DNA from 3 places in the Shewanella woodyi ATCC 51908 genome. Region 2 is predicted to be linked to each of the others. Evidence: predicted binding sites of a transcription regulator. Region 2 holds the regulator's gene; each other region holds the start of a gene.
What was found. Region 2 encodes sigma-54, which starts transcription at its own class of promoters, with help from an activator protein. Its sites were predicted from a motif close to GTTGGCACGNNNNTNGNNT; they were not measured.
Positions count from the first base shown of each region.

Region 1: a site for sigma-54 is predicted at 8,308-8,326, ahead of nirB (nitrite reductase large subunit NirB). Genes of this name have one in related genera too.
Region 3: a site for sigma-54 is predicted at 5,765-5,783, ahead of flgJ (flagellar assembly peptidoglycan hydrolase FlgJ). Genes of this name have one in related genera too.

Region 1 is NC_010506.1:2,307,629-2,317,741, forward strand. Features, by position in the region: gene bioB (biotin synthase BioB) at 1-428, shown strand, start outside; gene SWOO_RS09580 (aminotransferase class I/II-fold pyridoxal phosphate-dependent enzyme) at 443-1,645, shown strand; gene SWOO_RS09585 (methyltransferase domain-containing protein) at 1,694-2,485, shown strand; gene bioD (dethiobiotin synthase) at 2,489-3,157, shown strand; gene htpX (protease HtpX) at 3,448-4,308, shown strand; gene cctA (tetraheme c-type cytochrome CctA) at 4,864-5,211, shown strand; gene cobA (uroporphyrinogen-III C-methyltransferase) at 5,504-6,364, shown strand; gene SWOO_RS09610 (glycosyl transferase) at 6,384-7,499, shown strand; gene SWOO_RS09615 (ANTAR domain-containing protein) at 7,500-8,045, shown strand; gene nirB (nitrite reductase large subunit NirB) at 8,442-10,113, shown strand, end outside.
Region 2 is NC_010506.1:5,135,225-5,145,337, reverse strand. Features, by position in the region: gene mgtE (magnesium transporter) at 1-434, opposite strand, end outside; gene SWOO_RS21765 (HPr family phosphocarrier protein) at 525-800, opposite strand; gene rapZ (RNase adapter RapZ) at 793-1,635, opposite strand; gene ptsN (PTS IIA-like nitrogen regulatory protein PtsN) at 1,632-2,075, opposite strand; gene hpf (ribosome hibernation promoting factor) at 2,078-2,365, opposite strand; gene SWOO_RS21745 (RNA polymerase factor sigma-54) at 2,574-4,055, opposite strand; gene lptB (LPS export ABC transporter ATP-binding protein) at 4,207-4,938, opposite strand; gene lptA (lipopolysaccharide transport periplasmic protein LptA) at 4,935-5,525, opposite strand; gene lptC (LPS export ABC transporter periplasmic protein LptC) at 5,600-6,157, opposite strand; gene kdsC (3-deoxy-manno-octulosonate-8-phosphatase KdsC) at 6,154-6,705, opposite strand; gene SWOO_RS21720 (KpsF/GutQ family sugar-phosphate isomerase) at 6,811-7,788, opposite strand; gene SWOO_RS21715 (calcium/sodium antiporter) at 7,877-8,836, opposite strand; gene SWOO_RS21710 (ATP-binding cassette domain-containing protein) at 9,024-9,839, shown strand; gene mlaE (lipid asymmetry maintenance ABC transporter permease subunit MlaE) at 9,902-10,113, shown strand, end outside.
Region 3 is NC_010506.1:1,989,574-1,999,686, forward strand. Features, by position in the region: gene flgD (flagellar hook assembly protein FlgD) at 1-619, shown strand, start outside; gene flgE (flagellar hook protein FlgE) at 763-2,124, shown strand; gene flgF (flagellar basal-body rod protein FlgF) at 2,309-3,052, shown strand; gene flgG (flagellar basal-body rod protein FlgG) at 3,064-3,852, shown strand; gene flgH (flagellar basal body L-ring protein FlgH) at 3,863-4,552, shown strand; gene SWOO_RS08155 (flagellar basal body P-ring protein FlgI) at 4,563-5,654, shown strand; gene flgJ (flagellar assembly peptidoglycan hydrolase FlgJ) at 5,832-6,842, shown strand; gene flgK (flagellar hook-associated protein FlgK) at 6,889-8,802, shown strand; gene flgL (flagellar hook-associated protein FlgL) at 8,814-10,004, shown strand; gene SWOO_RS08175 (flagellin N-terminal helical domain-containing protein) at 10,084-10,113, shown strand, end outside.

The DNA of each region.
Region 1 (10,113 bases), 2.8 Mb from region 2:
CTAATATGGAGCAGCACCCTGACTCAGTGCCAATTAACATGCTAGTTAAAGTGGCTGGGACGCCATTTGAGAATCTTGAGGATCTCGACCCATTGGTGTTTGTCAGAACCATTGCTGTCGCACGTATCTTGATGCCCCATTCAAGGGTTCGCTTGTCGGCAGGTCGTGAAAAAATGAGTGATGAGATGCAAGCGATGTGTTTCTTCGCTGGGGCTAACTCGATATTTTATGGGTGTAAACTACTGACCACAAATAACCCTGAAGAGAATGAAGATATGACCCTGTTTAAGCGTCTTGGTCTGCATCCTGAGCAGGGTAAGTATGCCACCATCGAAGATGATAAGGCTGTATTTGAGAAGGCAACGGCTAAAGCTAATGCGATTAAAGATAAACAAAGTTCTGCTTTTTATGATGCCGCAGCGCTTTAACGGATTGGCACTTTGTGACGAATAAATCCCTAGATGCATTAAGTTGCGATCGCGTCTCTTTATCGCAAAAGATCGAGATTAGACAAGCTCAGCTTAAAGAGGCTGGGCTGCTGAGACAAAGAGAGAAGTTGAGTGTTACTCGTGGTGGCAGTGATAAGCCTGCCATGCTTTTTTCTGTTGAGGGCGTTGACTATCTTAATTTCAGTAGTAACGATTACCTTGGGTTATCTCAATCATCTGAGCTTGTTGAGGCGTTAAACCTCAGCGCTAACGACTATGGCGTGGGTAGCGGATCATCCCCCTTAGTGACAGGATACAGTCAAGCGCACCAACAGCTTGAGCAGCGTCTTTGTCAAATCACAGGCCATGAGGCGGGTTTACTTTTCTGTTCAGGCTTTAGTGCTAACACAGCCTTAATGAAGACCCTGTTCGATGCCAGTGATAATGTCGTGGCGGATAAACTGATCCACGCTTCGATTATTGATGGTTTGGGTGACAGTAAGGCTAGACTCAAACGTTTTTTACATAACGATCTGCAAAGCGCAGAACGGCTGCTGTTGAAGTATCAGCCTCAAGCCTTAGTGACAGAAAGTATCTTCAGTATGGATGGCGACAGGGCGCCGCTGCAAGCGCTGTCAGAGCTTTGTCATCAGCACGAAGCTTGGTTGATTGTTGATGATGCCCATGGTTTTGGTATTGATGCCGCGCTGGCTAATAAAGCTTGCGCAGTGAACGCCTCTCTTGTTGATATTCAAGTTGTGACCTTTGGTAAAGCGCTAGGCTGTCAAGGTGCTGCGATTCTTGGTAGCCAAGCACTTATCGACTTTTTGGTGGCCAATGCTCGTGAATATATCTATTCGACGGCGCTTTCCCCCACATCGGCAAGTCTTGCACTTGCTGCTGTCAATTTAACCCAAACGTCCATACAGCCTGCAATGACCTTGGCTGATAATATTGCCTATTTTAGACAAAGCTGCGCCACGGCTCAGCTGAATTTAAGTGGATCAGTTACACCTATCCAACCTCTGATTATTGGTGATGCTGATAGAACCTTAAAAGTGGCGGCAGATTTGAAAAATTCTGGCGTGTGGGTAGGGGCAATTCGGCCACCCACAGTGCCTAAAGGAAGTGCAAGATTAAGGATCACTATCACAGCCTTGCATACCCGTAGCGACATTGACAAATTAGTGAGCGCGTTAGTATTGGCTCTGGAGTAGAATCCAATCAATGCTGAGTTTAATTATTAGATGAGTGTGTAATTAAAGATGAAACCCGAAGTAGTCATAGATGGGGTTAACAAGATAAGCGACACTAATATCGTTGCTGAGCGTTTCTCTGCTGCAGCAAAAACATACTCCCGCCATAACTGTTTGCAAAAGCGTTCAGCGCAAGGCTTACTCAAAGAGATGAGTCCTTGCGGTGTCCTGCTCGATATCGGTTGTGGACCGGGTACAGACTTTAGTCATTTTAAACGCGTAGTGGAGGTTATTAGCCTCGATATCGCGCCAGGCATGCTCGAGCAGTTGTCCATTAACTTCCCGTCTTATACAACTATCTGCGCCGATGCTAAAGCGATCCCTCTGCCTGAGAATAGTGTTGATACTGTGTATTCCAATCTCGCATTGCAGTGGTGTGACGATCTTCAACAGTCTTTTAAAAGTACTGGGGCGGCATTAAAGTCTGGAGGTGATTACTATCTCTCTGTTGTGGCCGAGGGCAGTTTACCTGAACTGGTCGAGCTGGGTTTTAGGGTGAATAGCTTCAGAAGTATGACCGATATCGTTTCACAGTTTGATCCTGAGTTTTGGTTAGTTAAGTCAGCCAAGCTTGAACCTATTACGGTTTATTTCGATGATTTAAAATCTTTGCTCTACTCCATTAAAGGGGTAGGGGCGTCGATAGTATCAGATGAGAAAAGTTCAGAGCAGAACTTGAGTCACGGCATTCGCGGCCGAGAAGATTGGAAAGAGCGGTTAGCGAGGGCGGAGTGCATACGCCAAGCTAAAGGACTTCCTTTGACCTACCATATTGCGCAGCTCCATGTAGAGAGACGATAACTGATGATCTATTTTGTGACAGGTACAGATACTGATTGTGGGAAAACCTTTATCTCATCGGCGCTACTTTGCAAAGCTGCGAGCCAAGGACGAGCGAGCTTAGGGCTTAAGCCTATTGCTTCGGGTTGCGAGGAGACTGAGCTGGGGCTGAGAAACAGTGATGCCTTGAGTTTAATAGCGCAATCCACTATCGAGCTAGATTACGAGCAAGTTAATCCTGTCTCCTTTAAACCTGCTATTGCGCCTCATATTGCCGCTATGCAAACTAGTGTTGATATCTCTCCTGATACAGTGATTAAGCATCTGTCACCGACACTGTCCTTAGTCAATGAGACGGACTTTTGTTTGGTTGAGGGGGCTGGTGGCTGGCGATTGCCTCTGGGAGAGGGAGCATTTCTTTCTCAAGCCGTTCAATCACTCTCGCTTCCGGTAATCTTAGTCGTGGGGGTTAAGTTAGGCTGTTTAAACCATGCTGTTTTGACTCAGGAGGCAATACTGGCCGATGGTCTAGAGATCGCTGGTTGGGTTGGCAACATTGTTGATGCAGACACCTCATGCATCGAAGAGAACTTGGCCAGTCTTCATCAGCTAATGTCATCTCCCTGTTTAGGTGTGGTCCCACATCTGTCTAATGGCTCTGCTGAAGAGGCAGCAAAATACCTGACAATCTAGCTTAGCTCTCAGGTGTTACAGTCCAGTACTTCTGAATCTTGCTTCTCTAATTAACAAAATTTAATGCCCTTTATATTATTGCCAAGCTAGGGCTCTGCTTTTTTTAAGACTGGCTTAATATAAGGCTTTTAGACTGCTTTCTCTTTAATTTACAACTAATTTTAAGTGAGCTGAACTTGTTCAGTTGACACTATTTTTGACTTTCTCACTTGAATTATCGCTTTTAGGACATATTATGTCTTCAAGAACGCAAAAATCTGGTATTCAGTACCCAACAGGAGCTTAACTAAATGCGTATTTTTTTATTGATTGCTACCAATATGGCAATCTTACTTGTGGCCTCTATTGTGATGTCACTTCTAGGGGTTAACACTTCAACCATGGGCGGACTGCTTGTATTCGCCGCGATTTTTGGTTTCGGTGGCGCCTTTATTAGTTTGGCAATCTCAAAGTGGATGGCTAAAAAAACCATGGGTTGTGAAGTGATAACAGCCCCTCGTGATAACACTGAGCGTTGGTTGGTTGAAACCGTTGCTCGTCAAGCCGAGCAAGCTGGCATTAAGATGCCAGAAGTGGCTATCTACCAGTCAGAAGAGCTGAACGCATTTGCGACAGGCCCAAGCAAAGATAATGCACTGGTTGCCGTCAGTAGCGGATTGCTTTATGGCATGAGCCAAGATGAGATTGAGGGTGTACTTGCTCACGAAGTAAGCCATGTTGCTAACGGTGATATGGTGACCTTAACCCTTATTCAAGGTGTAGTGAACACCTTCGTAATCTTCGCGGCCCGTGTTGTTGCCGGTATTATCGATAACTTTGTGTCGAGTAATGACGAAGAGGGTGAAGGCCTAGGCATGTTCGCATACATGGGGGTTGTCTTTGTTCTGGATATGCTATTTGGTATTCTCGCTTCTATGATCGTGGCTTACTTCTCTCGTATTCGTGAGTTTAAAGCCGATGAAGGCGCTGCTAAACTTGCCGGTAAAGAGAAGATGATTGCCGCGCTTGAGCGTTTACGTCAAGGGCCTGCAACAGGTGCCATGCCTGCCCAAATGTCTGCATTAGGCATTAACGGCAAAAAGTCTATGTCTGAACTAATGATGAGCCATCCTCCATTAGAGAAGCGTATTGCAGCACTGCGTAACAGCTAAGAGCCAATGGTGGAGCTTGTATCAGAACTAATGATGTCAGCACAGCCTCAATTAGAGAAGCGTATTGCGGCACTGCGAAACAGCTAAGAGCCAATGGTGGAGCTTGTATCAGAACTAATGATGTCAGCACAGCCTCCATTAGAAAAGCGTATTGCAGCACTGCGTAACAGCTAAAACCGCTGCAATATTGTTGATTGTTGAATAGAACGGGAGCCTAGGCTCCCGTTTTTTATGTTTAAACTCTAAAAGTGCATAATTATTTAGTTGTAGGAAAAGTGAAAGGGTGGGTACTGCAACTAAAGTTTCATTCTTTTATGTATGAAATAAGTGTGATGTAAGTCACTTTAATTCGTTAATCAAATAGTTAGAAGTATTTTTATTTGATGAATCTCACATATTATCAGAGTTGGAGTTGCTAAGGTTTCGACTATAGTAAGTTGCGAGTTTGCTTATATTTAGCTACTTTATGCATTGTCGTGCTATTACTTTGGGTTGCAAGATGACGTTGACAGTTGATAAAGCGTCACTATGTTGCCCTATAAAGAGGATATTATTGTGAGCAAAAAAATATTAAGTGCGCTGTTTGGTGTAGGTTTAGCTGCACTAGCTTTATCACCAGCTGTGATGGCTGAACCACAAGAGCTTGCTGAGATGCATGCAGAGATGGATGGCTGTGAAGCATGTCATGCAGATGGCGAGCCATCTGCTGATGGAGCTTATGAGTTTGAGCAGTGCCAAAGCTGTCACGGAACACTGGCTGAGATGGACGCTGTTCATCAACCCCATGAAGGCAATCTAACGTGCGCCGATTGCCATGCCCCCCATGACATGAATGTTGGTGACAAGCCAGGATGCGATAGTTGTCATGATGATGGCCGTACATCTGAGTCGACACTTAAATAGTGGTTTTGATGGAGCCATTATGTTGAAATAAAATGCCAGCACTTGCTGGCATTTTTGTGTCTGCAGTCTCTGTTTTCCATGCCTCTGTGAACTTTCTCGTCTTTTTTATGAGCTTTTTTGGTGCAAGGCTTTGCACTCTTGCAGCTCAAACTTAGCAAAAATAGATATCGATTTTTAAAACATCAATATTAATCAGTTAGTTAATTACTGGCATAAGGGTTGCGATAACTTCCCATAAGATTCGTCTTGGTCTAAAGGGGTTATCGGATTTAACTCTAAGAGGGAGTGTTCAGTGAAAACAGCTGATGTGATTAAACTTGATTTAAATCGGTATAGCAGTACTCCACCTAAGGTGGCGATTGTAGGAGCGGGGTGTGGCGAGGTGGAGCTATTGACGTTAAAAGCGGCTCGATATATCTCAAAAGCCGATGTCATTATCTACGACAGTTTAGTGTGTGAGGAGATCCTAACATTAGCATCCTCTCGATGTGCTATGCATTTTGTCGGTAAGCGTTGTGGTCAGCCCAGTGCTAAGCAAGATGAGATAAATGCGCTATTGGTCGCTAGTGCAAGGGGGGGCGGTTTTGTGGTTCGCTTGAAAGGAGGTGATCCGAATATTTTCGGTCGTGGTTGCGAGGAGGCACTTTATCTAGCTGAGAGCGGAATTAAGAGCGAGTTTGTTCCGGGAGTGACGGCGGCACTTGGCTGCGCAGCCAGTGCAGGGATCCCTTTGACACACAGAGGCGTGGCACGCTCTGTGACCTTTGTGACCGGGCGTGTGTTTGATAACAGTGCCCAAAGCTGGAGCGCACTTCTCTGCGCCGAAACAAGCTTAGTTTTTTATATGGGCAAGGAGCAGGCAGGTAACATTGCGAAGGGGCTATTGGCTGCGGGGGCAAGCATTGAGCTACCTATGGCATTTATCACTAATGGCGCTCGAGTAGATCAGGATGTGGTTTACGCCAAATTAGGGAGTATGGCGATGGTGGCGCAGAGACTGGTTGTTGAGGGGCCCACCTTGATAATTGTCGGAGAGGTCGTCAATGTCGCTCAGACACTATCAGAGCTGGTTTTGAGTATTGAAGAGAGAGGTTCACAGCGAGTATCTGAGCATAGTGATAATCAAATGAATCCATCACGTTTGGTGAGGTGATCTTTTGCACGGCACCATTATGACTAATACAAGTATGATGAAAAAGAGCTATCAGGCTTTAGTTAAAGCTTTAGGGCGGGGAACTAAAGGCTCCCGTAGCTTAACGCTTGAGGAGTCAACATTTCTCATAACTGGTTTTTATGATGGTTATGGTACCCGATCTCAATTAGCGACATCCTTGATGTTAATGAGGGTAAGGGGAGAGACAACTGATGAGATTGCTGGGGTTACTTTAGGTATCCAGTCGACAATATCCCCTGAGTGGAAAACCATAGGTGCCAGTATCGATTGGCCCTGTTATGCAGGAAAGCGTGACATGTTACCTTGGCTGCTGCTTGCGGCTAAAGTGTTAGCAAAAGAGGGTGAACGAGTACTGTTACATGGCGATCCCCACTCACTTTCCCATCGTTTACATATTGCTCGTTATGTTGCCTTACTCGGGATCCCCGTTGTTTCATCACCTAAGGAGGCAAAGTCGGCGCTGGACGGCGCTGGGATCTGCTATCTGGATGCCGATCATTTAACGCCTTTAGTTTCGCTATTTCGCTCACTGCACCAAGAATTAGGTTTACGTAGTCTTTTTCAAACCGCGATACGTTGTGTCAATCCTGCCTTTGCGCCTGTGAGCTTACGCAGTTACTTTCATCTAGGTTTAGATACAGTGCATGCCAAGGTGGCTAAATCGGTAGCGCTATTTAATCCAGAGAGTAAAGCGGTGAGAGTGGGAATTTTTAAGGGGGTGCAGGGGGAGACTGAAGTGAACCCAAGGATCGCCACTGAGATCACTATTGTCACGGGTAATAGTCAGCAGGGCTTTGTACTCCCAACGTTATTAGAGGGGGTGATTGGGATAACTAAGTTTACTTCTCAATTAGAAACAGAGCAGATTGCTGAGTTGTTTCTATCTGTTTGGCAGCGGGGTGAGCTTATTTCACATAATGAGTTGATACCGGACACTCAGAGAGTGACTCAATTGGCCATTGCGAGTGTCCTCAGTTCTTTGTCGGCGATATACCTGATTAAGGGGCGTTGTCAGTGTCCTAAAGTTGCAACTCAATTAGCGCTCAAGGCTTGGAACGATAGAGAAAACAAACTTATAGAGCTTGCTAAAAATCCGCTGCTGGAGGAGAGATAGATGAGATTGTTGATTGTCTCTGAGGGGAATAAACTCGACTTTGCTAACGTTTCATCTTATTTGAAAAGTGAGGTTGAATTGCTCATATCTTCAAGTTTAAGCGAACTTGAGCGAATCTCCTTAGATATTGAAAATGATGTCTTGCTGTTATCTGTGACGACTTTCACCCAAAGGGAGTTGGCTTTTCTGCAAAGGTTAATCGCATTTTCGGCTATTCCTCTACTGATAAACGCGCAAAGTTGGCAAGCAGACGATCTTAAAAGCTTGTTAACGTGCGGCCGTGTTACATTCGTGCCAGGCCAGTTAGAGATGAGCCGTTTAAATGACTTACTTGTGTTGGCAAAATTAAGGTACGAACTCGCAGAGCAGCAACTTCAAGAGATCAGTACTCTGCAAGGCTGTTTACAAGAGCAGAAGCAGATGGCGAGAGTAAAGTCTAAGCTTCAGGCTACAGGACTCTCTGAGTCTCAAGCTCACCAACTGCTACAAAAGGAGGCCATGAAGCAAGGGATCCCATTGGCTCAATTGGTAAAGCAGTTTCTTTAATCCTTTATTCTTTAAGTGCAGCTCAAAACAGAACCATTGCTTTAAAGAGTTATCCCTTTAAATGAATTGCCTCTTTAAATGAGCTACTCAATACTTTTCACCACTCCACCGATTTAATTACTTTGCTTTTTTGATATTTGATGAGGTGAACTTCTGCTCACTTGTGGTGCACTGGGACTTAACTTGTGCATAAACTCTATACCTATTTATGATTACCTTTATTTTAAGTTAATAAAAATCAATAAGATATGAATTATTTTTTGTTGGCATAAGCCTCGCATTCCTAATTATAGGTTAACTGAAAATTAGAATGGATTGGCAATGGCGCCATGTTCCCACTGGGGAGCATGGCGCTTTTTTCTTTTTAAAGTAGTAGAAAAAAGTGGGGACAGGTTCATGGGATGCATACAAACGACTCAAGTGCCAGATGCAAGGTTTTGTCGAGATGAAGATGACTTAAAGCCCAAGTTACTGGTTGTGGGTAACGGCATGGTGGGTCACCATTTTATAGAGCAGCTTTGTGAACAAGGCCTTAATGAAAGATATCAAGTGGAGGTATTTGGCGCTGAAAATCTGCCAGCCTATGACAGGGTTCAGCTCTCTAAATATTTTGACTCAGGATCTGCTGACTCTTTGATGTTGGCAAGTGTTGATGCCTATCAAACCAAAGGGGTCTCGCTTCATCTTGGCAAAGAGGTAGTGGGTCTGGATATTGAGAGCAGGCATCTATATACCTCCGGTGATGAGACGTGGCGTTATGACAAATTAGTGCTGGCAACAGGCTCTTATCCTTTTGTACCTCCTATTGAGGGAAAAGATCGTGAAAAGTGTATGGTTTATCGCACCATTGATGATCTGCACGCTATTGAACATGCGGCTAAAGATGCCACCTCTGGCGTGGTGATTGGCGGAGGACTTTTAGGGCTTGAAGCCGCAAATGCCTTGCTGACTTTGGGTTTAGATACTCATGTTGTGGAGTTCGCGCCTCAGTTAATGCCTGTACAACTTAATGACAAGGCCGGTGAGCTACTTTGCCAGAAGATTGAAGCGCTTGGGGTATCTGTTCATACCAGTAAGGCAACAACTGCCATTATTGAGGGGGAGAGCTCAACTCATCGCATGACATTCAGTGATGGTAGTCATTTAGAAACTGACTTAATCGTCTTCTCGGCTGGGATCCGTCCTCAAGATAGCCTAGCAAGAGTCAGTGGCCTTGAGGTTGGTGAGCGTGGTGGGATTGCCATTGATGACTATTGCTTAACCTCAAATGAAGATATCTATGCCATCGGTGAGTGTGCTCTCTGGCAGCAGCAAGTTTTTGGGCTGGTGGCGCCGGGCTATCAGATGGCGCGGACTGTTATCTCTCATCTGTTATCGAGCAGTAAGGGAGCTGACTCAGCTCCTTTTAGTGGCGCAGATATGAGCACTAAGCTTAAGTTGCTAGGGGTTGATGTCGCATCTATTGGCCAAAGCCGAGGCTTTGATAATGCAAAGTTTGTTGAGCTTAGTGACAATCAAGTAGGCACCTATAAAAAGCTTTGGTTGGATGAAACAGGAGGCTACCTAAAAGGGGCTGTGCTAGTCGGTGATGTGACAGATTACAACTTTCTCCTCAATCAATATCTTTCAGGTAGTGCGCTAACAACTCCCGCTATTGAACTGTTTCAACAAGATGCTGATGCCCCTTTAACGCTCAATGATGATGCCGTTATCTGCTCATGCCATCAAGTCACCAAAGCAGACATAGTTGCTAGGGTGATAGAGGGGGATCATTCTCTTGCGGCCATTAAAGGTTGCACCAAAGCGGCATCGGGCTGTGGAGGCTGTAGTGCCCTGGTCCAGCAGGTGATCACTCAAACCATGGAGTCTCAAGGTCTTGAGGTCTCTAAAGGGATATGTTGTCACTTTGAGCATGACAGACAATCACTGTTTCATCTATGCCAAGTTGAGTCTATTACTAATTTCTCCTCTTTGATAAAACGTCATGGAAAAGTGGGGACGAGCCAACTCGGAATTGGATGCGATATCTGTAAACCCCTAGCGGCATCGATTTTTGCCACCCTTGAGA
Region 2 (10,113 bases):
TTCATGATACTGCCTGCGGTGTCATCGGGGTAGGCTAGGGCTTGTTCGACTCTAGCTCTATCTTGACTTCGCATGGAGTGAAGCACTTGCTTAAATACACTATCAGGTAGGCTTCTCAATATATAAGCGAGGTCATCGGTGTCCATCCCTTCAGCCGCTTTTGCAACGCGCTCAGGGCTCATCTGTTTGATGAGATTATCTTTAAGCTCTTCACCAAGTTCATCGAGGATCTCACCGGTTTGATCCTGATCGATCAGTTGCCATAAAACCTGACGGGTTCTAGGTGGGGATGACTCTAATATAAAGGCGATATCAGAGGCTGCCATATCATGGAGCATATTTCTGACATGAACAAACATGCCACTGCTAAGGGCTTGTGTTAACTGGTTTAACCGCTGATCGGTAAGCTCATTATCTAATACTTCAATTGGCATAACAGGCCCCCTATGAAGCTGTCTGTATTTTGGGTTAAATACAGACCACGGTGTTGATAAGAAATATCTGGGATAGCTTAGTGGTAAGGTTTAACTTGCTTCATCAAATTTTGCATCAACTAGAGCGCAGATGGCATCTAGTGCTGCAGAGGCATCTTGGCCCTCACCGAGCAGGGTAATGGTTTTCCCTATTCCGGTTTCCAGCATCAACAAGCCCAGCACACTCGCTGCAGAAGCTTGTTTCTCCCCTTGTACAATCGTGACTTTAGCGTCGAATTCCGATGCTAGAACGGCTAGTTTAGTCGCGGCGCGGGCGTGGAGTCCAAGCTTATTACATATGGTAACTTGGCGTTCTAATTTAGTCATTGCTTAATTCGCGATGGCGAGCCTGTACTGTGTGTTTGCTTTGACTAAACAGCTTAGCAAGCTGCTCTGTGACATAGACAGATCTGTGTTGCCCACCAGTGCAACCTATAGCGATTGTTAGATAGCTACGGTTATTGCGCTCAAGGTGCGGTAGCCAGGTCTCTAACAAGTTCTCTATTTGCCAGATAAACTTATTGACAGTGGGTTGCTGACTAAGGAAAAGCTGAACGGGTTCATCCAAGCCTGTCATCGGCCTAAGCTCTGGCTCCCAATGAGGATTTGGTAAGAACCTAACATCAAACATAAAATCTGCCTCTGCTGGCATGCCATGTTTGAAACCGAAAGATTCGAAGTTAATGACTAGCTCTTTATCTACACTACCTAATAATATCTCTCTGACCTGATTACTAAGATCGTAAATATTGAGATTAGAGGTGTCGATATAGTGATCAACGAGTTTAGAGACTGGCTCTAGCAGTATCCGCTCATGATCTATCGCTTCTTTAAGTGAAGTTTTACTTCTCGAAAGAGGGTGGAGACGACGGGTTTCGCTGTAACGCTTGAGGAGAACTTCGTCGCTTGAATTTAGGAAAAAGCTTAGTAGCTCAGTCCCTTCAGGTAGGTTTGAAAGCTGTTTATCTAGTTCTGTCTCATGCATATTACGGACATCAACACTGATAGCAACAAGCTCTGTGCTATCTTTGAGTTGTTCCAATAGCGTATCCATAAGAGGCAGAGGAAGATTGTCGACACAATAGTATCCGAGATCCTCTAAAACCCTGAGGGCGACAGATTTTCCTGATCCGGAACGACCGGATACCATAACCAGTTTCATTGGGTGATCACCTGATAAAGTTCTGACTCGTCTTGTGTTTTTCGTAACTGCTTTAAAATTAGCTTGTCATTAAGCTTCTCTGCCATCGCCGACAGGGTGCTTAAGTGCTGTTCACATTGATCAGCTGGAACTAATAGTGCAAATAGTATATCGACCGGCTGTTTATCAATTGAGTCGAAAGAGATAGGCTCTTCGCACTTAATGAGTACCGCAACGGGCTGACTAATATTGGTTAACCTTCCATGTGGAATCGCTATACCGTTACCTATACCTGTGCTGCCCATTTTCTCTCTAGCTAAAAGACTTTCAAAAATCTCTTGAGAGGAAAGGCTTGGGTACTGGACAGCGGCAAGATCGCTGATAAGTTCCAGTACCTTTTTCTTACTGCCCGGAGTGGCGCAAGTTGTGCACTCCGGCTGCAGGATGGTGCTTAATTCCATCGTTAGTGTTTTGTTTGCTTCTCTTTATGTTTAATTACCTGACGGTCGAGCTTGTCAATCAGGGAGTCTATTGCTGCATACATATCCGCATGTTGTGACGCGGCGAAAACCTCACCTCCAGCAAGATGGAGTTTGGCTTCTGCTTTCTGCTGCATTTTTTGAACATTCAAAATAACGTGCACATTATTGATCTGATCGAAATGTCGTTCAAGCTTTGAAAACTTTTCTTCAATATATTGGCGTAGCGATGTGGTAATTTCGATGTGATGACCTGTTACGTTTATTTGCATAGAGATACTCCTTCAGATTCGTTTGTGTTAAAAACGCGCTCGCTGATTTGAGGTTTACACTGCATTTAAATATTCAAGCTACTTCGAAACACCGCATCCTGTGTGGATATATATCCAGCTCACTTCTATATTCAGGATCTAGCATGTCGTGAACTTACAGACTTTACGTCACAATGACCAACCTCAATATATTCACTTTTCAAATATCTTATAAACTCTTTCTTTGATTCGATGGCGGGATCAACATGGCCTCACGGTACTTGGCTATGGTTCGTCTCGCCACCTTAATGCCCTGCTCTGCAAGAAGAAGGGCCATCTTGCTATCACTGAGAGGCTTTTGTTGGTTCTCTGCCGCCACTAACTTTTTAATGAAGGCGCGGATAGCTGTTGATGAACACTCACCGCCATCGTCGGTACCCACATGGCTGGAGAAGAAATATTTCAGCTCAAATATGCCTCTTGGGGTATGCATATATTTTTGGGTTGTGACACGGGAGATGGTCGATTCATGCATCTCAACTTCTTCAGCTATGTCATTTAGCACCATAGGTTTCATCGCCTCTTCACCATATTCGAAGAAGCCTTGTTGAAACTTGACGATGCAATTTGAGACCTTTAAAAGAGTATCGTTACGACTCTCTAAGCTCTTGATAAACCACTTAGCTTCCTGCAAATGCCCACGGATAAATTGACTGTCAGCTTGGTTTTTCGTGCTGCGAGCCATGGAAGCGTAATGCTGATTCACATTAATTTTTGGCATGTAGTCTGGGTTGAGTTCAACAATCCAGCGCCCTTTCTTTTTAATCACAGTGACATCTGGAATAACATACTCATCCCGACTTGGGTTGATGGCCAGTCCAGGACGTGGATTTAGGGTTTGAATCAGTTCAATGGCTTGCCTTAAATCATCCTCTTTAAGTTTGGTTTTACGCATTAAGAGGCGGAAGTCACGGCCTGCAATTAGATCAAGGTGCTCTTTAATCAGTAATCGGGCATTGTCGATATGAGGTGTTGTGTTGGCATATTGAGCTAGCTGTATAAACAGGCATTCACTGAGGTCACGGGCTGCAACACCGATAGGATCAAAGTGCTGAACACGCTTAAGCACCGCTTCAACTTCATCGAGCTCTATCTCAGGATCGCCCATGGCTTCTAAGATATCATCGGTACTTTGCGTGAGGTAGCCACGCTCATCGATCGCATCAATAATGGCTGTCGCGATGGCTAAGTCATTATCAGAAAATGGGGTTAAGTTTTTTTGCCACTCTAGGTGCTCATATAGACCTTCACAGGTTTCGCCTTGGAAGGGAAGGTCATCATCTCGCATCGCGCCAGAGCTTGAGTTTGGTGTTGCGGTGTAGACCTCATCCCAAGTGGTGTCGACAGGAAGGTCTTCAGGCATGGAATCTTGATTCAGTGCGTCGGATGTTTCTAGTGACGAGCTGTCTTTATCGGCCTCTTTCTCGACAGAAGCACTGAAGTCTGTTTCGCTGTTGTTTTTGACATCGCTATTGTCAGCGTTAGCATCAACTTGCTCTTCGTCCAACTCCAGTAATGGATTGGAATCTAATGCTTGTTGGATCTCCTGTTGCAGTTCCAGTGACGACAGCTGCAGCAGACGTATCGCCTGTTGAAGCTGGGGAGTCATGGTTAAGTGCTGACCCATTTTGAGCTGGAGTGACGCTTTCATGTACTGCTATTCCCTACTTTGTACTTATAAAATGAGAAAGCCTGTTGGAGCTATTTGGGGAGTCTTTGCTCCCTCAATTGACTTCATAAGAATGAATCATAACGATGCTGTAGAATTTCTAAATTAGAGGAGAACTGCTCCTCTAGATTAACTATAGCTTGAATTGTTCACCTAAGTACACAGCTCGCACTTGCTGATTGTCTAAGATTTCAGCGGGTGTACCTTCAGCGATTAAGTTTCCATGACTTACAATATAGGCATGCTCACAAACATCCAATGTTTCCCGCACGTTATGGTCAGTGATCAAGACACCAAGACCACGACTTTTGAGCTGTAAAATGATCTTTTTGATGTCGATAACCGAGATAGGATCGACACCTGCAAAGGGCTCATCAAGCAGGATAAATTTAGGGTTTGCAGCCAGTGCTCTAGCTATCTCAACACGTCTACGCTCACCACCTGACAGCGACATCCCTTGGCTATCTCTGATATGGGTAATGTGGAACTCCTCCAGCAGATGTTCAAGCTGCTCCTCACGAGCATTTTTATCTAGCTCATCACGGGTCTGGAGAACGGCCATAATATTATCGCGCACTGAGAGCTTTCTGAAGATACTGGCCTCTTGGGGCAGGTAACCTATCCCTTTACGGGCGCGTAGATGCATGGGATCTAATGTGAGATCGTCACTATCGATAAAGATACGACCTTTATCACTTTGTACTAAGCCCACGACCATATAAAAGGTGGTGGTTTTTCCTGCACCATTGGGGCCGAGTAAGCCAACAATCTGACCTGTTTTTACACTGAGGCTCACGTCCTGTACTACGGCGCGACTTTTATAACTTTTGGCTAGGTTTACAGCCTTTAACGTCAAAGAACTCATTCGATCTCCTGAGCGTTAACTGCAGGTTCTACAGGTATCTCTGGCTTTGTTTCAGGTTGAGTCTCTTTGTTGCTATCTGTTTTAGGCTTAGACTCATCCTGGTAATTTTCAGGTTGGATAATGGTGATGACCCTTTCGCTACCTGTACTTTCAGCAATAAGCTGCTGCTTTTCAATGTTATATTGAATCTGATTACCTGTAACTTGGCTACCATCTTGCTCAAGCGTCGCATTACCCTTCAGAATAAGAGTGCGTTTTGATAACTCGTAGCGGATCTCTTTTGCGCTGGCGTTGGCTGGACGGCCATCTTCCATTATCTGTGAGTAAGTTGCTGGATTCCCCGTAGCGACTAAGATACGTCCGTTAGACCCCTCTTTGGTAAAGGCTCTAAGCTTATCGGCATTGATTTTAACTGAGCCCTGAACGACTTCAACTGGGCCATTAAAGATGATCTGGTTATTTTTAATATCTGCTTCCTGACTTGCTGCAGAGATTTTAACTTCTTGTTTTAGATCATCGACTTTTGCCACACTACTAAAGCTTATTAAGCAGAGTAGTGCTGTGATGATGCCTGTATTTTGCTTCATATATCCCTTCAATTTGACATAAAAAATGTCAATGCTAATCAACCAAATGTTTACCCATTTTGCGTTGACGTTAACTAGTGTGCTGAGTAGGTGCCATTAACCTGACTGGTTAATTTTACGTTTTCAGCGTTGAGGTCGGCATATAGACCAACCCCTTCAATAATAAAGTCGCTACCTGTGATATAGATATTGTCATCGGATGTCATGATCATGGTATTGAGATCCAACTCAAGATAGCTTGTTTTGATCGACTGTATCGGCTCATTGCTGTTTATGGCGTTGATGATAACATTGTTTTCGAGTATGACTTTTCCTGAATTTTTATTCATGGTGCCTTTGGTCGATTGTAGCTGCCACTGAGCCTCGCCTTGCTCAGGGTACACCAGATAGATAGGCTCGGTGAAGTAGGTCATATTATCCTCTTCATAATGCTCCATATGTTTAGCACTAACCCGGCTATTAACTAAGCCAAGTTCATTGTATTCAACACTTTTTAGGTTATCAGCAATATAATCGGGTCGGGCGCTAACATCGACAGCTAACCCCTCATCTCCTCGTTTGGATTGCACCTGCCAGTAGAGCAGAAGTGCGGTACCAAAGAAGGCGATAATGGCGAGGGTGACTCTATTCATATACTCATTCCATGAGCCGTTTCGAACTTATTCTGGCTAAGAAGCAGTAGATCTGTCAACTCACGTAGGGCGCCGTGGCCTCCCTTGATATGAGTAACAAAATCGGCACCTTGCTGAACATAAGGATGGCCGTCAGCAACACATACCGATAAACCAACCTGTTTCATCACTGGTAGGTCAACCATATCATCGCCGATATATGCGACCTCTTCTGGCGTTACCTTGTATAAAGAGAGTAGCTCCTGATAGGGAGTCAGTTTGTCATCGACGCCTTGATAGATATGGGTGATCCCTAGGGCTGTCATGCGATCTTCGACAATCTTAGATTTTCTGCCGGTAATAATGGCGACAGGAATATCACTGGTGAGCAGAGATCTGACGCCGTAACCGTCACGGGTATGGAAGGTTTTAAGTTCATCGCCCGTGTTACTCATATAGACTAAACCGTCGGAGAATACTCCATCTACATCACATATTAGAAGCTTGATCTTACTGGCCTTTTGCCAAACAGTATCCTCTATTGGACCGTAAAAACCTTGGTGTGACATACAGTATCTCCATTATCGCGCTAGCCGTTTGTTCATCGAAGGGCTAATTGCTATGCCAACTCATTAAGTTGGCCTAAATTGGTAAAAAGGGAGCAATCCCTAATATTAGATAACGCCAGCCTTGACCATATCTAACATGTTTAAGGCACCTATTGGATGCTGCTGATCATCGATAACGATCAAACCATTAATATCTTTATCTTCCATCACTTTCAGTGCAGCAGCCGCTAAAATGTCGGCAGAAACAGTGACGCACCCTTTAGACATTACATCACTGATAGAGGTGGTGCGAAGATTGACTTCACTGTCGATAACGCGTCTTAGGTCGCCATCGGTAAAGATACCTACCAGTTTATTTGCCTCATCGACGACAGCTGTCATACCTAAGCTTTTTTTAGAGATCTCATAGAGGGCTTCAGTGATGCAGATATCATGGTTTACCGAGGGCAGATCTTTGCCTTTATGCATCACATCACTGACCTTAAGTAGCAGCTTACGTCCTAAGCTACCACCGGGATGAGAGAGGGCAAAATCATCTTTGGTAAAGCCTCTAGCTTGCAAAAGCGCAACGGCTAAGGCATCGCCCATGACTAAGGTTGCTGTGGTGCTCGATGTTGGTGCTAACCCTAATGGACACGCCTCTTCTGGCACCTCTATACACAGATGCACAACAGAGAGTTTAGCCATATTTGAATCAGGGTTTCCCGTACAAGCGATAACTGGCAATCCCATGCGTTTAATGACAGGCATTAAGGTGAGTATCTCACTGGCTTCACCTGAGTTTGATATGGCTAAGATAATATCATTTTCACTGAGAACGCCGAGATCTCCGTGGCTCGCCTCTCCAGGGTGAACAAAGAAGGCTGGGGTACCAGTGCTGGCTAATGTTGCAGAGATCTTGTTACCGATATGACCTGATTTACCCATGCCCATTACGATAACTTTACCTGTACAGTTAAGAATTAGCTTACAGGCTTGGGTGAACTCTTCCGAGTCGACGTACTGGTAAAGGTTATCGAGTGCGTTGCGCTCGATGTCGATAACAGTTCTGCCCCATTGGCGAAGTTGAGTTACATCTACCATCTTGCTCTCTCTATTTAATCAAGGCTCTGTGTCGTTAGATTTTGCTTAATCAATCTGTCGACGACTTAATTTCTGAAAACCAGTTTCGTTAAGCCTGAAACAGGATTAACTGATAGGCGATAAAGGTGCATAGTAGTACTACACCATGCCAGCGTTTTAATGCTCTTGCTCGGCCACTTAATAATATAAATACAGCAAGTGCACTGCTGGTAGCCAGTACCATATAAAAATCACGACTACTGGCGGCTGCATCAACGGCGCCGGGAGCAATTATTCCCGGAATGGCTAATACAGCTAAAATATTGAATAGGTTTGAGCCTACGATATTCCCTATTGCCAGATCATCCTCTTTTTTCATTACGCCCGCAACACATGCTGCCAGTTCAGGTAGGCTGGTACCAATAGCAATAATCGTTAAGCCTATGACTAGGTCTGACAGGTGGTAGGCTTTGGCAATACCAACAGCCCCTTGTACCATCCAGTCTGCTGAGAGTGGTAGAAGTACAATACCGACAATAAGCCAGAGTATTGCTCTGGATGTGGGAACACCAGTTGGGATCTCGCTGTCAGCTTCTTCTTCCAATGCATCTTTTTTCTTATTCGTGACGGCGTGCCAGATAAAGTAGCCCATCAACATAAAGAAGAGGCCTAATAGCATAAAGCCCTCTATACGGGTCAGCATACCGTCATGGAGGAAGTAGCCAGCGATAACGGTGGCAATAATCATCAAGGGGATCTCTCGCATTAACGTTTGCGAGCTAACAGCAATGGCACCAAGTAGGGCGGTGATCCCTAAAATCAGTGTGATATTTGCAACATTTGAGCCTAAAACATTTCCAATTGCGGTATCTGTCATCCCTTCCATCGAGGCGGTCGCAGCGACGAACATCTCCGGGGCTGAGCTGCCCATGGCGACGATGGTTAATCCAATTAACATAGGAGGGAGGCCAAGATTTCTGGCAAAAGCTGCAGCGCCATAGACAAATTTGTCAGCACTCCAGACTAGAGCGACTAATCCGGCGATAAGCATGAAAATATTAAATAACATTAAATTGCATTTCAGTAAGTGAGCCCGACGCGCATTTTCGCTGGAATTGAACAAAATTGAAAGTATTGCGGCAAGATAGTGTTGATTCAGTTGTACCTAATAGTCCAATTACGTACAATTTGTCTCTTTTTCTTTCGTTAATCTGTTCATCGAGACAGATAACTCACTTTTAGTGGATGGAATCGTTATGGATCATCAGGTGTTAGCTGAGCCAAAACCTTTGGTTGAGATCCACAATTTGGGTTTTAGTCGTGGTGAGCATGTAATTTTTGACGATATCAGCCTGTCTATTCCAAGAGGGAAGGTGACGGCTATCATGGGGCCAAGTGGTATTGGAAAGACCACCTTGCTCAAATTGATGGGCGGGCAGCTGACGCCAGATATCGGGCATGTATTGTTTGATGGTGTCGATGTGCATAAGTGTCGTCGAGAGGAGCTGTTTACATTGCGTAAACGTATGAGCATGCTGTTTCAAAGTGGGGCTCTGTTTACCGATATGAATGTCTTTGATAATGTCGCATTTGCACTGCGGGAACACTCAGGACTGCCGGAAGAGATCATCAAACGTATCGTATTAATGAAACTAGAAGCGGTAGGTCTACGTGGCACTGCGAATATGATGCCCAACGAGTTATCAGGTGGTATGCAGCGACGTGCAGCACTGGCAAGGGCGATAGCGCTTGAGCCTGAAATGGTGATGTATGATGAACCTTTTGCAGGCCAAGATCCTATCTCTATGGGGGTTCTGGTTAAACTGATCCGTGAGTTATCAGAGGCGTTACAGTTGACCTCAGTTGTGATCTCCCATGATGTGCAGGAGGTGCTTAGTATTGCCGATTACGTTTATGTTATGGCAGATAAGCGTGTGATTGCACAGGGAACTCCCGCAGAGCTTAAAGCCTCTGATATGGCACAGTTAAAACAGTTTATTGGCGGTGAGCCGGATGGGCCTGTTCCTTTTCATTTTCCTGCTGAAGATTATCAAAAGGAGCTGATAGGCTAGCATGATGATATTGAATATGTGGTTAGTAAGTTTTTCCACCTTGATGATGGTGGGGTTTAACGATGAACTTGCTAGATAGAGTTGCCAATTTGGGAAGAGCAGCAATTGAGCTGGTGATTGGATTTGGAAGCGCAGGGTTAATGTTGTGGGGGGCGATAGCCCGTAAACCTAGAGCCAAAGGTTTTCCCCTGTTCGTTAAACAACTGTACGTTGTCGGCGTGCAATCTATGGTGCTGATATTTGTGTCGGGGCTTTTTATCGGCATGGTATTGGC
Region 3 (10,113 bases), 2.8 Mb from region 2:
GCCCAATAATCAGGAGTTGACCCAAGAAGATTTCTTCTCGCTATTAAGTCAGCAGTTGTCGATGCAAGATCCGTTCAAGCCTGTTGATAATGATCAGATGATCGCTCAGATGGCATCATTTTCTACGGTAGACGGCATTAATAACCTTAATGATGAGATTGTTAACCTTAATACTGTGATGACCTCGAGCCAAGCGCTGCAGGCATCAGGCTTAGTTGGGCAGAAGGTGTTGATCCCATCTGATACTGGGCATGTTTCAGCCGAAGGCCGAGAGCTTAAAGGGATCATCAGTACCCCTGAAGCTATCGAAAGTATCACGGTACGTGTTGAAGATGACAAAGGACAGTTAGTTAAATCGTTTACGGTTGATGGCAGTGCTGGCGGCAACGTGGATGTGGCATGGGATGGACTTGATAAAAATGGCGAGCCAGTTGCCGACGGTAACTACTCCATCAAGGCGTCAGGCAAAGTTGATGGTAAGAGTGAAGAGCTAGCCGTATCTACCTATGCCCACGTGACCAGTGTTTCACTCGGTACGGCAAGCACGGGTGCCATTCTTAACTTACGTGGCGTTGGTGGTATTAAGATTGGAGATGTATTAGCTGTCGCTGAAAGCTAATTCAAATAACAAACTTGTCTGCATAGTGGGTGAGTTTAAGTAATAAATTATCCAGAACCTTAGGTTGCTGGATACTCAGTTCAAACAATGAAGTGATGGCTGGATTGTCATCATTCAGAAATGAATCGAAATCGAGGTGAATTATGTCGTTTAACATTGCATTGAGTGGTATTTCCGCTGCCCAGAAAGATCTAAATACCACAGCGAATAACATCGCTAACGTTAACAGCATTGGCTTTAAGGAATCTCGAGCTGAATTCGCCGATGTGTACGCAAACTCCATTTTTGCGAACAGTAAGACAGCGGTGGGTGGTGGTGCGACAACAAGTCAAGTTGCTCAGCAGTTCCATCAAGGTAGCTTACAGTTCACCAACAATGCCCTAGATATGGCGATTAATGGTGGTGGCTTTTTCGTTACATCAAGCAGCTTAGATTCACAAGATCACACCTTCACAAGAGCTGGGGCGTTTAAAGTCGATTCAAATAACTACTTGGTTGACTCGCAAGGTAACTTCCTACAGACATTTGGTGTCGATAAAGATGGTAACTCAACCTCGGTGAGCTTAACGACGACCAGCCCAGTTATCATTCCAGATACCGCAGGTAGCCCAAAGATGACAGATGAAATTGGGATACAGATGAATCTAAATGCGGGTGATGACACCTTAGATCCTGCCGCATTTGATCCAAACGATCGTGATACCTATAACAACTCAACTGCGGTAACCTTATATGATTCATTAGGTGAACCTCATATTATGACCACCTATTTTGTTCGTCCACCTCAAGCGGCATATACAGGTGCGAGTAATTGGGTCGCTTTCTACGCTGTCGATGGAAAGCAAGTTGACTTAGCAGGTCCAGCTGGTACTTATCAAACAGATACTACAGGTGATGGTAATGCCGATAGTAGTGGCTCTGCGACAACAGCTGGTGGCTGGAAAGGCTCGGTACTGACCTATAACGATACGGGGGCATATGTTGGTAGTGATCCTGCGGTTGTGACCACAGAGGAGCTGGGTGTTAATGGTGCCGGGGTACTCGGTCCTGGCGCCGATGGAACCCAAACTTTGGCGGTTAAATATAATAATCCAACTCAATATGCTTCAACATTTGAGGTCACTGAACTCACGCAAGATGGTACGACGGTTGGTCGTTTAACCAATGTTGAAGTGGGAGCCGACGGCCTAATTAATGCCAGCTACAGTAACGGTTCGACGGTTCCGTTGGCGAGAGTCGCCTTGGCTCGTTTTGCCAATGAACAAGGTTTGACTCAAGTTGGTAATACTTCATGGAAAGCCAGTTTAGACTCAGGGCTTGCCCTTGCTGGTGAAGCAAACAGTGGGACGTTTGGTAGTATTCGTTCATCGGCTCTTGAACAGTCGAATGTTGATTTGACGACAGAGTTAGTCGACCTTATCTCTGCTCAAAGAAACTTCCAAGCAAACTCAAGAACTTTGGAAGTGAACAATACCCTGCAGCAAACGGTACTTCAGATCCGATAGTTTCCCTAAAATAGAGGAGCGGCCTACATCGCTCCTCTTATCTTCTCTAAATCTTCTTGCTACTCCCCCTTATATTTTTACAGCCCTATTTTTATCACCGCCAATAATTTGTTCCTATTGTGGCATGTAACTTGCTGCATATTATTCATATATAGTTTTATGCGAAAGATTGACGGAGGAGCTGGTGGACAAATTACTCTACGTCGCAATGAGTGGCGCTAAGCAGAATATGAATGCTCTGGCGGTACGTGCGAATAACTTAGCCAATGCTAATACCGATGGTTTTAAAGCGGACATGGAACAAGCGCGTTCTATGCAGGCTTTTGGCGAAGGTTTGCCGACACGCGTATTTGCAATGACTGAAAATCCATCGGCAAATTTCTCCTCAGGTCCTATTAAGACAACTGGACGAGATCTGGATATTGCGATTAATGGCAGTGGATGGATAGCGGTTCAAGGGGCTGATGGTGGCGAAGCTTATACTCGCTCTGGGAGCTTAAGTTTCGATACTTCAGGTTTACTGCGTAATGACAGAGGAAACCCAATTATGGGTGATTCCGGTCCTATCGTTTTACCATTGCCGATAGAGAAAGTTGAGATAGCTCAAGATGGCATTATCTCAGTGCGTCCTTTAGGGGCGACAGCGGAAGTGATTGAAGAGGTAGGCAGGATTAAGTTAGTGAATCCTGGCGATGGAAATATGATGCGAGGAGCTGATGGTTTGTTTAGACAGATGTCAGGTGAAATTGCTCCTGCTGATCCACGTGTTGCCGTTGAAAGTGGTGCAGTGGAGGGCAGTAATGTGAATGCTGTCGATGAGATGGTGTCTTTGATTGATATACAACGTCAGTTTGAGATGCAGGTCAAGATGATGAAAACCGCAGAAGAGATGGATCAAGCATCATCTTCATTAATGCGTATTAGCTAGGAGATTATATTATGCATCCGGCGTTATGGATAAGTAAGACTGGGTTAGATGCTCAGCAAACCGATATTTCAGTTATCTCCAATAATGTGGCTAATGCCAGCACCGTTGGTTACAAAAAGAGTCGCGCAGTTTTTGAAGACCTTCTGTATCAGACTGTCAATCAAGCGGGTGGTGTGAGTGCATCAAACACTAAACTACCCAATGGATTAAATGTTGGTGCGGGAACGAAAGTGGTTGCCACTCAAAAGGTATTTACTCAAGGCAACATGCTGACCACAGATAATTCATTGGATCTGATGGTTGAAGGCCCAGGTTTTTTTGAAATTCAGTTGCCAGACGGCACCGCTGCTTATACCCGAAATGGTCAATTTACACTAGATGACACTGGGCAAATTGTGACATCAGGCTCTGGGTATGTGGTTCAGCCTGCTATCACTATTCCTGAGAATGCCACAGGCATTACAGTTTCCGCTGAAGGCGAAGTGTCGGTAAAAACAGCCGGCACAGCTGAGAGTCAGGTGGTTGGTCAGTTAACCATGTCAGACTTTATCAATCCAAGCGGGTTAGACCCCATGGGACAGAATTTATATACGGAAACCGGCGCCAGTGGTACCCCAATTCAGGGCACTGCATCTCTTGATGGCATGGGCGCTGTACGTCAGGGCGCTTTGGAAACATCAAATGTGAATGTAACCGAAGAGTTGGTGAACTTGATTGAGAGTCAGCGTATTTATGAGATGAACTCTAAAGTTATCTCGGCTGTCGATCAGATGTTGTCATACGTGAACCAGAATCTATAGAGGTCTCGCCATGAATAAATATTGGTTATGGACAGTATCAAGCTTGGTGCTGCTACCGGTATTAGCAGGTTGTGCTTCAACAGGTGGTAAACCGATTGCTGACGATCCTTACTACGCACCGGTGTACCCTGAAGCGCCACCGACTAAAATCGCGGCAACGGGATCCATGTATCAAGACAGCCAAGCTTCTAGTCTCTATTCTGATATTAAGGCTTTGAAAGTTGGTGATATTATTACTGTTATCTTGATGGAGCAGACGCAAGCCAAGAAAAGCGCTAATAATGAGATTAAAAAAGGCACGGATCTGTCCTTGGACCCTATTTATGCTGGCGGCGGCAATATCAGTATTGGAGGTCAACCTATCGATCTCAGGTATTCAGACAGTATGAATACCAAACGTGAGTCTGGAGCCGATCAAAGCAATAGCTTATCAGGGAGTATCTCTGCAAACGTGATGCAGGTGCTAAATAACGGCAACTTGGTTATCCGTGGTGAAAAGTGGATCAGTATCAATAATGGTGATGAGTTTGTTCGTTTGACGGGCATTGTTCGCTCTCAAGATATTCGTCCTGACAACACGATTGACTCTCCACGTGTGGCGAATGCAAGGATCCAATACAGTGGTACAGGTACTTTTGCTGATGTGCAAAAGGTGGGGTGGTTAAGCTCATTCTTTATGGGCAGCTGGTGGCCTTTCTAAGGAGGTAAACATGAAACTTAAACTATTTCTTCTATCCGTTTTGCTGTTAGTTTCAGGATCTAGTCAGGCTCAGAGGATCAAAGATATCGCCAATGTGCAAGGTGTGCGAAGTAACCAACTAATTGGCTATGGTTTGGTTGTTGGTTTGCCTGGCACTGGTGAGAAGACCACCTATACCGAACAAACATTCAAAACCATGTTGAAAAACTTTGGTATCAACTTGCCTGATAACTTAAGGCCTAAGATTAAAAACGTTGCTGTGGTTGCCGTACATGCTGAAATGCCAGCATTTATAAAACCAGGTCAAACTCTTGACGTGACGGTTTCAAGCTTAGGTGAGGCAAAAAGTTTACGTGGTGGCACCTTACTACAGACTTTTCTGAAAGGGGTCGATGGTAATGTGTATGCGATTGCGCAAGGAAGTATGGTGGTCAGTGGCTTTAGCGCTGAGGGGCTTGATGGCTCTAAAGTTATCCAAAATACACCGACAGTGGGACGTATCCCAAATGGCGGTATTGTTGAAAGAACGGTGACAACCCCGTTTTCAACTGGCGATCACTTAACCTTTAACTTACGCCGAGCCGACTTCTCGACAGCTAAACGACTCGCGGATGCGATCAATGAGCTGCTTGGCCCTGGGATGGCAAGACCGCTCGATGCTGCATCGGTGCAGGTGAGTGCGCCTAGGGATGTTTCTCAACGTGTCTCTTTCTTGGCGACACTTGAAAATATTCAGGTAGAACCAGCGTCAGAGTCAGCTAAGGTGATCGTTAACTCTCGAACCGGCACCATTGTTGTTGGAAGAGAAGTGCGCTTGCTTCCTGCTGCAGTGACCCACGGTGGTTTAACGGTAACAATTGCGGAAGCAACGCAGGTTTCACAACCTAACCCTCTTGCTGGTGGTCAAACCGTAGTGACGGCCGATACCACGATTGATGTGGCGGAGGAGGATAGCCGTATGTTTCTGTTTAACCCAGGAACGACATTGGATGAGTTAGTTAGGGCTGTTAACCTTGTTGGCGCAGCACCATCAGATGTGCTGGCTATTCTTGAAGCATTAAAGATGGCTGGCGCACTGCACGGTGAACTTATCATTATTTAGTTTTTCACACCTGCGCCTATCAATAAGAAAGGCTTAGCTAAACAGCTAGGCCTTTTTCAATTCAAATAGCAAATCACAAATGCATTCAACTTCTTATGCTAATAAGTATATTTGGTACGCCATTTGCAGCAAATAGGCATCAACGTCTGATTATTGTCGCTACTGTTGGAACACTCTATGGAAAAGCTCTCAAACTCATCTCATTTTTTGGATCTAGGAGGCCTAGATTCACTTAGGGCTCAGGCCAAAAAAGATGATAAAGCGGCTTTAAAAGAGGTTGCTCAGCAGTTTGAAGGTATTTTTGTTCAGATGCTAATGAAGAGTATGCGTGATGCCAATGCTGCTTTTGAGTCTGATAGCCCGATGAATAGCCAATACACCAAGTTTTATGAGCAGATGCACGATCAGCAGATGTCTGTAAACCTTTCTGACAAAGGGATGTTGGGCCTTGCGGATCTTATGGTGCAGCAGCTCTCGCCAGAAACAAGTAATGTTACCCCCGCGTCTGTACTTAGAGGCAATGCCAATTTAGGCGAAGGTGTCGAGCAGGCGATGGTGATGAGCCGTGCCACTCGGGGAGGAGCCATTACGCAGCATGCTTCTCAACCAGCGCTAGACACCGAAGCGGCAATGGAACCGCTAAAAGCTGTGTTGTCTGGCAAGCAATTGCCGTCTGAGGCAACTAGCTCAAATATGACTTTTGCAGATCGAAATGATTTTATTGCCAAGCTCTACCCCCATGCTAAAAAAGCGGCTGACAGCTTAGGTACACAACCTGAGGTCTTGATTGCCCAGTCCGCGCTAGAAACCGGATGGGGACAGAAGATGATTAAGCGCCAGGGGGGCGACTCGAGTAACAATCTATTTAATATCAAGGCGGATAATCGTTGGCAAGGGGATAAAGCTGCAGTGAAAACCCTCGAGTTTGAACAGGGTGTTGCAGTGCAGCAAAGAGCTGATTTTCGAGTTTATGATGGGATTAAGCAGAGCTTTGATGATTTTGTCAGCTTCATTTCCGATGGACCAAGGTACCAAGAAGCGATGAAGAAAGCGGCTAATCCGAATGAGTTTATTAAAGCCTTACAAGATGCTGGTTATGCAACCGATCCTGAATACGCCAACAAGGTGATTAAGGTAATGAAGTCACTCTCATCTGAGCTTCAGACAGTTATACCGGGAGATAAGTAATGAGCTATCTGCTTATCAGTATCGAACAATTTAGGAGTGCCTGGTAATGGGTATGGATCTTCTTAATATTGCAAGAACAGGTGTTTTGGCCTCTCAGTCACAACTGGCGGTTACTAGTAATAATATTGCCAATGCCAATACTCAAGGCTACCACAGACAGGTCGCTGAGCAATCGAGTTTGGATAACCAGCGTCTGGGCGGTAACTTTTTCGGTTCTGGTACTTATATCTCAGATGTAAAGCGTATCTATAATGATTACGCGGCAAGAGAGCTCCGGATTGGTCAAACGACTGTCAGTGAGGCGCAGGCTACTCAGATTAAGATGGGTGAACTGGATCAGCTGTTTTCTCAAATTGGTAAATCCATTCCTCAGGGACTGAACGATCTTTTTGCTGGATTGAACAGCTTAGCCGATCTACCCGACGATATCGGAATTAGAAATAATGTATTAGGTTCTGCAGGACATCTAGCCAGTAGCTTGAATCAGATGCAAGCACACCTAGATGGGCAGATGAAGCAGACCAATGATCAAATCGCTGGTATTACCGACAGAATTAATGAGATTGGTAATGAGTTAGGCCATATTAACCGTGAACTGATGAAGTCGCAGGGCGAAGATATGTCGTTACTGGATAAGCAAGATGCGCTTATTCAGGAGCTTAGCCAGTATTCTCAAGTTAATGTGATCCCATTAGATACAGGGGCAAAAAGCATCATGTTAGGTGGTGCAGTGATGTTGGTGTCAGGCGAAGTGTCTATGGCAATAGGCACAACTGCTGGTGACCCATTCCCGAATGAATCGAGAGTGACTAGCTCTGCTGGGGCTCAAACGTTGATTATCGATCCGTCACAGATGGGAGGCCAACTTGGTGCTCTATATGAGTTTCGCAATGAAACCTTAGTTCAAGCTCAGTTGGAAGTTGGGCAGCTTGCATTGGGTGTTGCAGATGCTTTTAATCAGGCTCAATCACAAGGCTTCGATCTCTCAGGTGCACTGGGACAGAATATTTTTACTGATATTAATGATCCTGACATGGCAGTAGGCCGGGTTGGTGGGTTTGGTACTAATACTGGTAATGCTAATTTAAGAGTCAACATTGATGATACTTCTGCCTTAACTGGTGGAAGCTATGATTTAACCTTCACAGCCCCCGGTACTTATGAGCTAACGGACATCAATACCGGAGTGGTTACTCCTTTGACCTTAAATGGCTCTCAACTTGATGGTGGAGATGGCTTCTCTATTCATATTGATTCTGGCGCATTTGTTGACGGTGACAAATTTGAGATCCGCCCATCAGCTGGCGCTGCAGCAGGTATTAAAGTTGAGATGACCGATCCCAAGGGAATTGCAGCAGCGGGGCCGAAAATTACAGCGGGGACGGCTAATTCCGGTAATACCGAAATTGAGATCCTTAGCATAGATAGAAACAATGTGAACCTACCTTTAACGGGATCTGAACTGACTTATCAGATAGATCCTGTTGCAAATACCTTCACTGTCTTTGATGCATCGGGAACGTTAGTGAGTGCCGCCGCTCCATATACGCCGCCTACCATTACCAGCAATGGTTTCAGTTTTGATGTGAATACGACATCTACATCGACAGAGAGTTTTACTTTCGATTTTACCTTTGCTGAGGGCGATAACAGTAATGCTGTTTCGATGGCACAGCTTAGCGAAGCTAAGTTGATGAACAGTGGAGGCTCTACATTAACCGACGTCTATGAAGGCACTAAGTTAGTTGTTGGCGGTAAGGCCAAAGCTGCATCCGTTGCTGTTGGCTCAGCCGAAGCGGTTTTCACCCAAGCCTATAACCGAGTTCAGAGTGAATCAGGGGTAAACCTAGATGAAGAAGCCGGTAACTTAATTCGATTTCAACAAGCCTATCAAGCGTCCGCAAGGATTATGACAACGGCTTCAGAGATCTTTGACACCTTATTTAGTTCTGTTCGATAGGGGAAGCGAATATGAGGATTTCTACTTCGCAGATGTTTAATCAAAGCATCAACAGTGTTCTGGATAAACAGACTGCTACTAGCAAAATATTAGATCAACTATCGAGTGGCAAGAAGGTCAATACTGCGGGTGATGATCCAGTAGCATCAGTAGGCATTGATAATTTAAATCAACAAAATGCCCTTGTTGATCAGTTTATGAAGAATATTGACTATGCCAAAAACCGCCTTGGTTTGAGTGAAAGTAAGCTTGGCACGGCTGAAACGTTAGTTGCTTCAACGCGAGAGCAAGTGATCCGTGCAATAAATGGTGGCCTGTCAGAGTCTGAGCGGCAAATGATTGCCGATGAGCTTAAAGGAACGTTAGAGGAACTCGTTGCGGTTGCAAATACTAAGGATGAATCGGGCAACTATATCTTCGCAGGCTTTGAAACTGGTAAGCAGCCTTTTGCCTTTGATAGTGCTGGAAACATGATATATAGCGGTGATAACGGAGCGCGAGAAGCGGTTATCGCCTCGGGTGTTACGATTGCCACTAATATCCCTGGTGACAACGCTTTTATGAATGCTCCTAGTGGCTTAGGTGATTACAGCGCCAATTATCTGGCGAGTCAAGTTGGTGAGTTCTCTGTTGATAGTGCCAAAATAACGAACCCTGGTACATATGTTGAAGATACCTACACTTTTACTATGGTGGGAGCGAATCTTGAGGTTAGAGATTCAAGTGCCACATTAGTGACAACAGAGGTCGGTTTTGATCCCACTAACCCTATCTCTTTTAACGGGATGGAGGTCAAGCTAGACGGTATGCCTACTGCAGGCGACAGCTTCTCAATTACTCCTCAGTCAGAGGTCAGTATTTTCGACACAATTAATCAAGCAATTTCTCTACTCGAAGATCCTAATAAGGTGAACACCCCACAAGGTGTTTCTGAATTGGCACAGATATTGAATAATATTGATAGTGGTGTCAATCAAATCAGTATTGCTCGAAGTGAAACAGGCAACAGCCTTAAAAGCATCGAAAGCTACAGTACTCACCATGTAGATGAGAAGTTAGTGAATAGTTCAACTCTATCTATGTTGGAAGATCTTGATTATGCATCGGCAATTACAGAGTTTGAGAAGCAGCAGTTAGCATTAAATGCGGTTTCAAGTGTATTTAGCAAGGTAGGGTCTGTTTCACTGTTCGATTACATATAGACCCTGTTTGAGTAAAAAATCAATCTAATTTTAGCCAAGGTCGCAATCTTGGCCTTGTACTAAGAAAGAGGAAGTCAAAATGGCTATTACAGTTAATACTAACGTGACA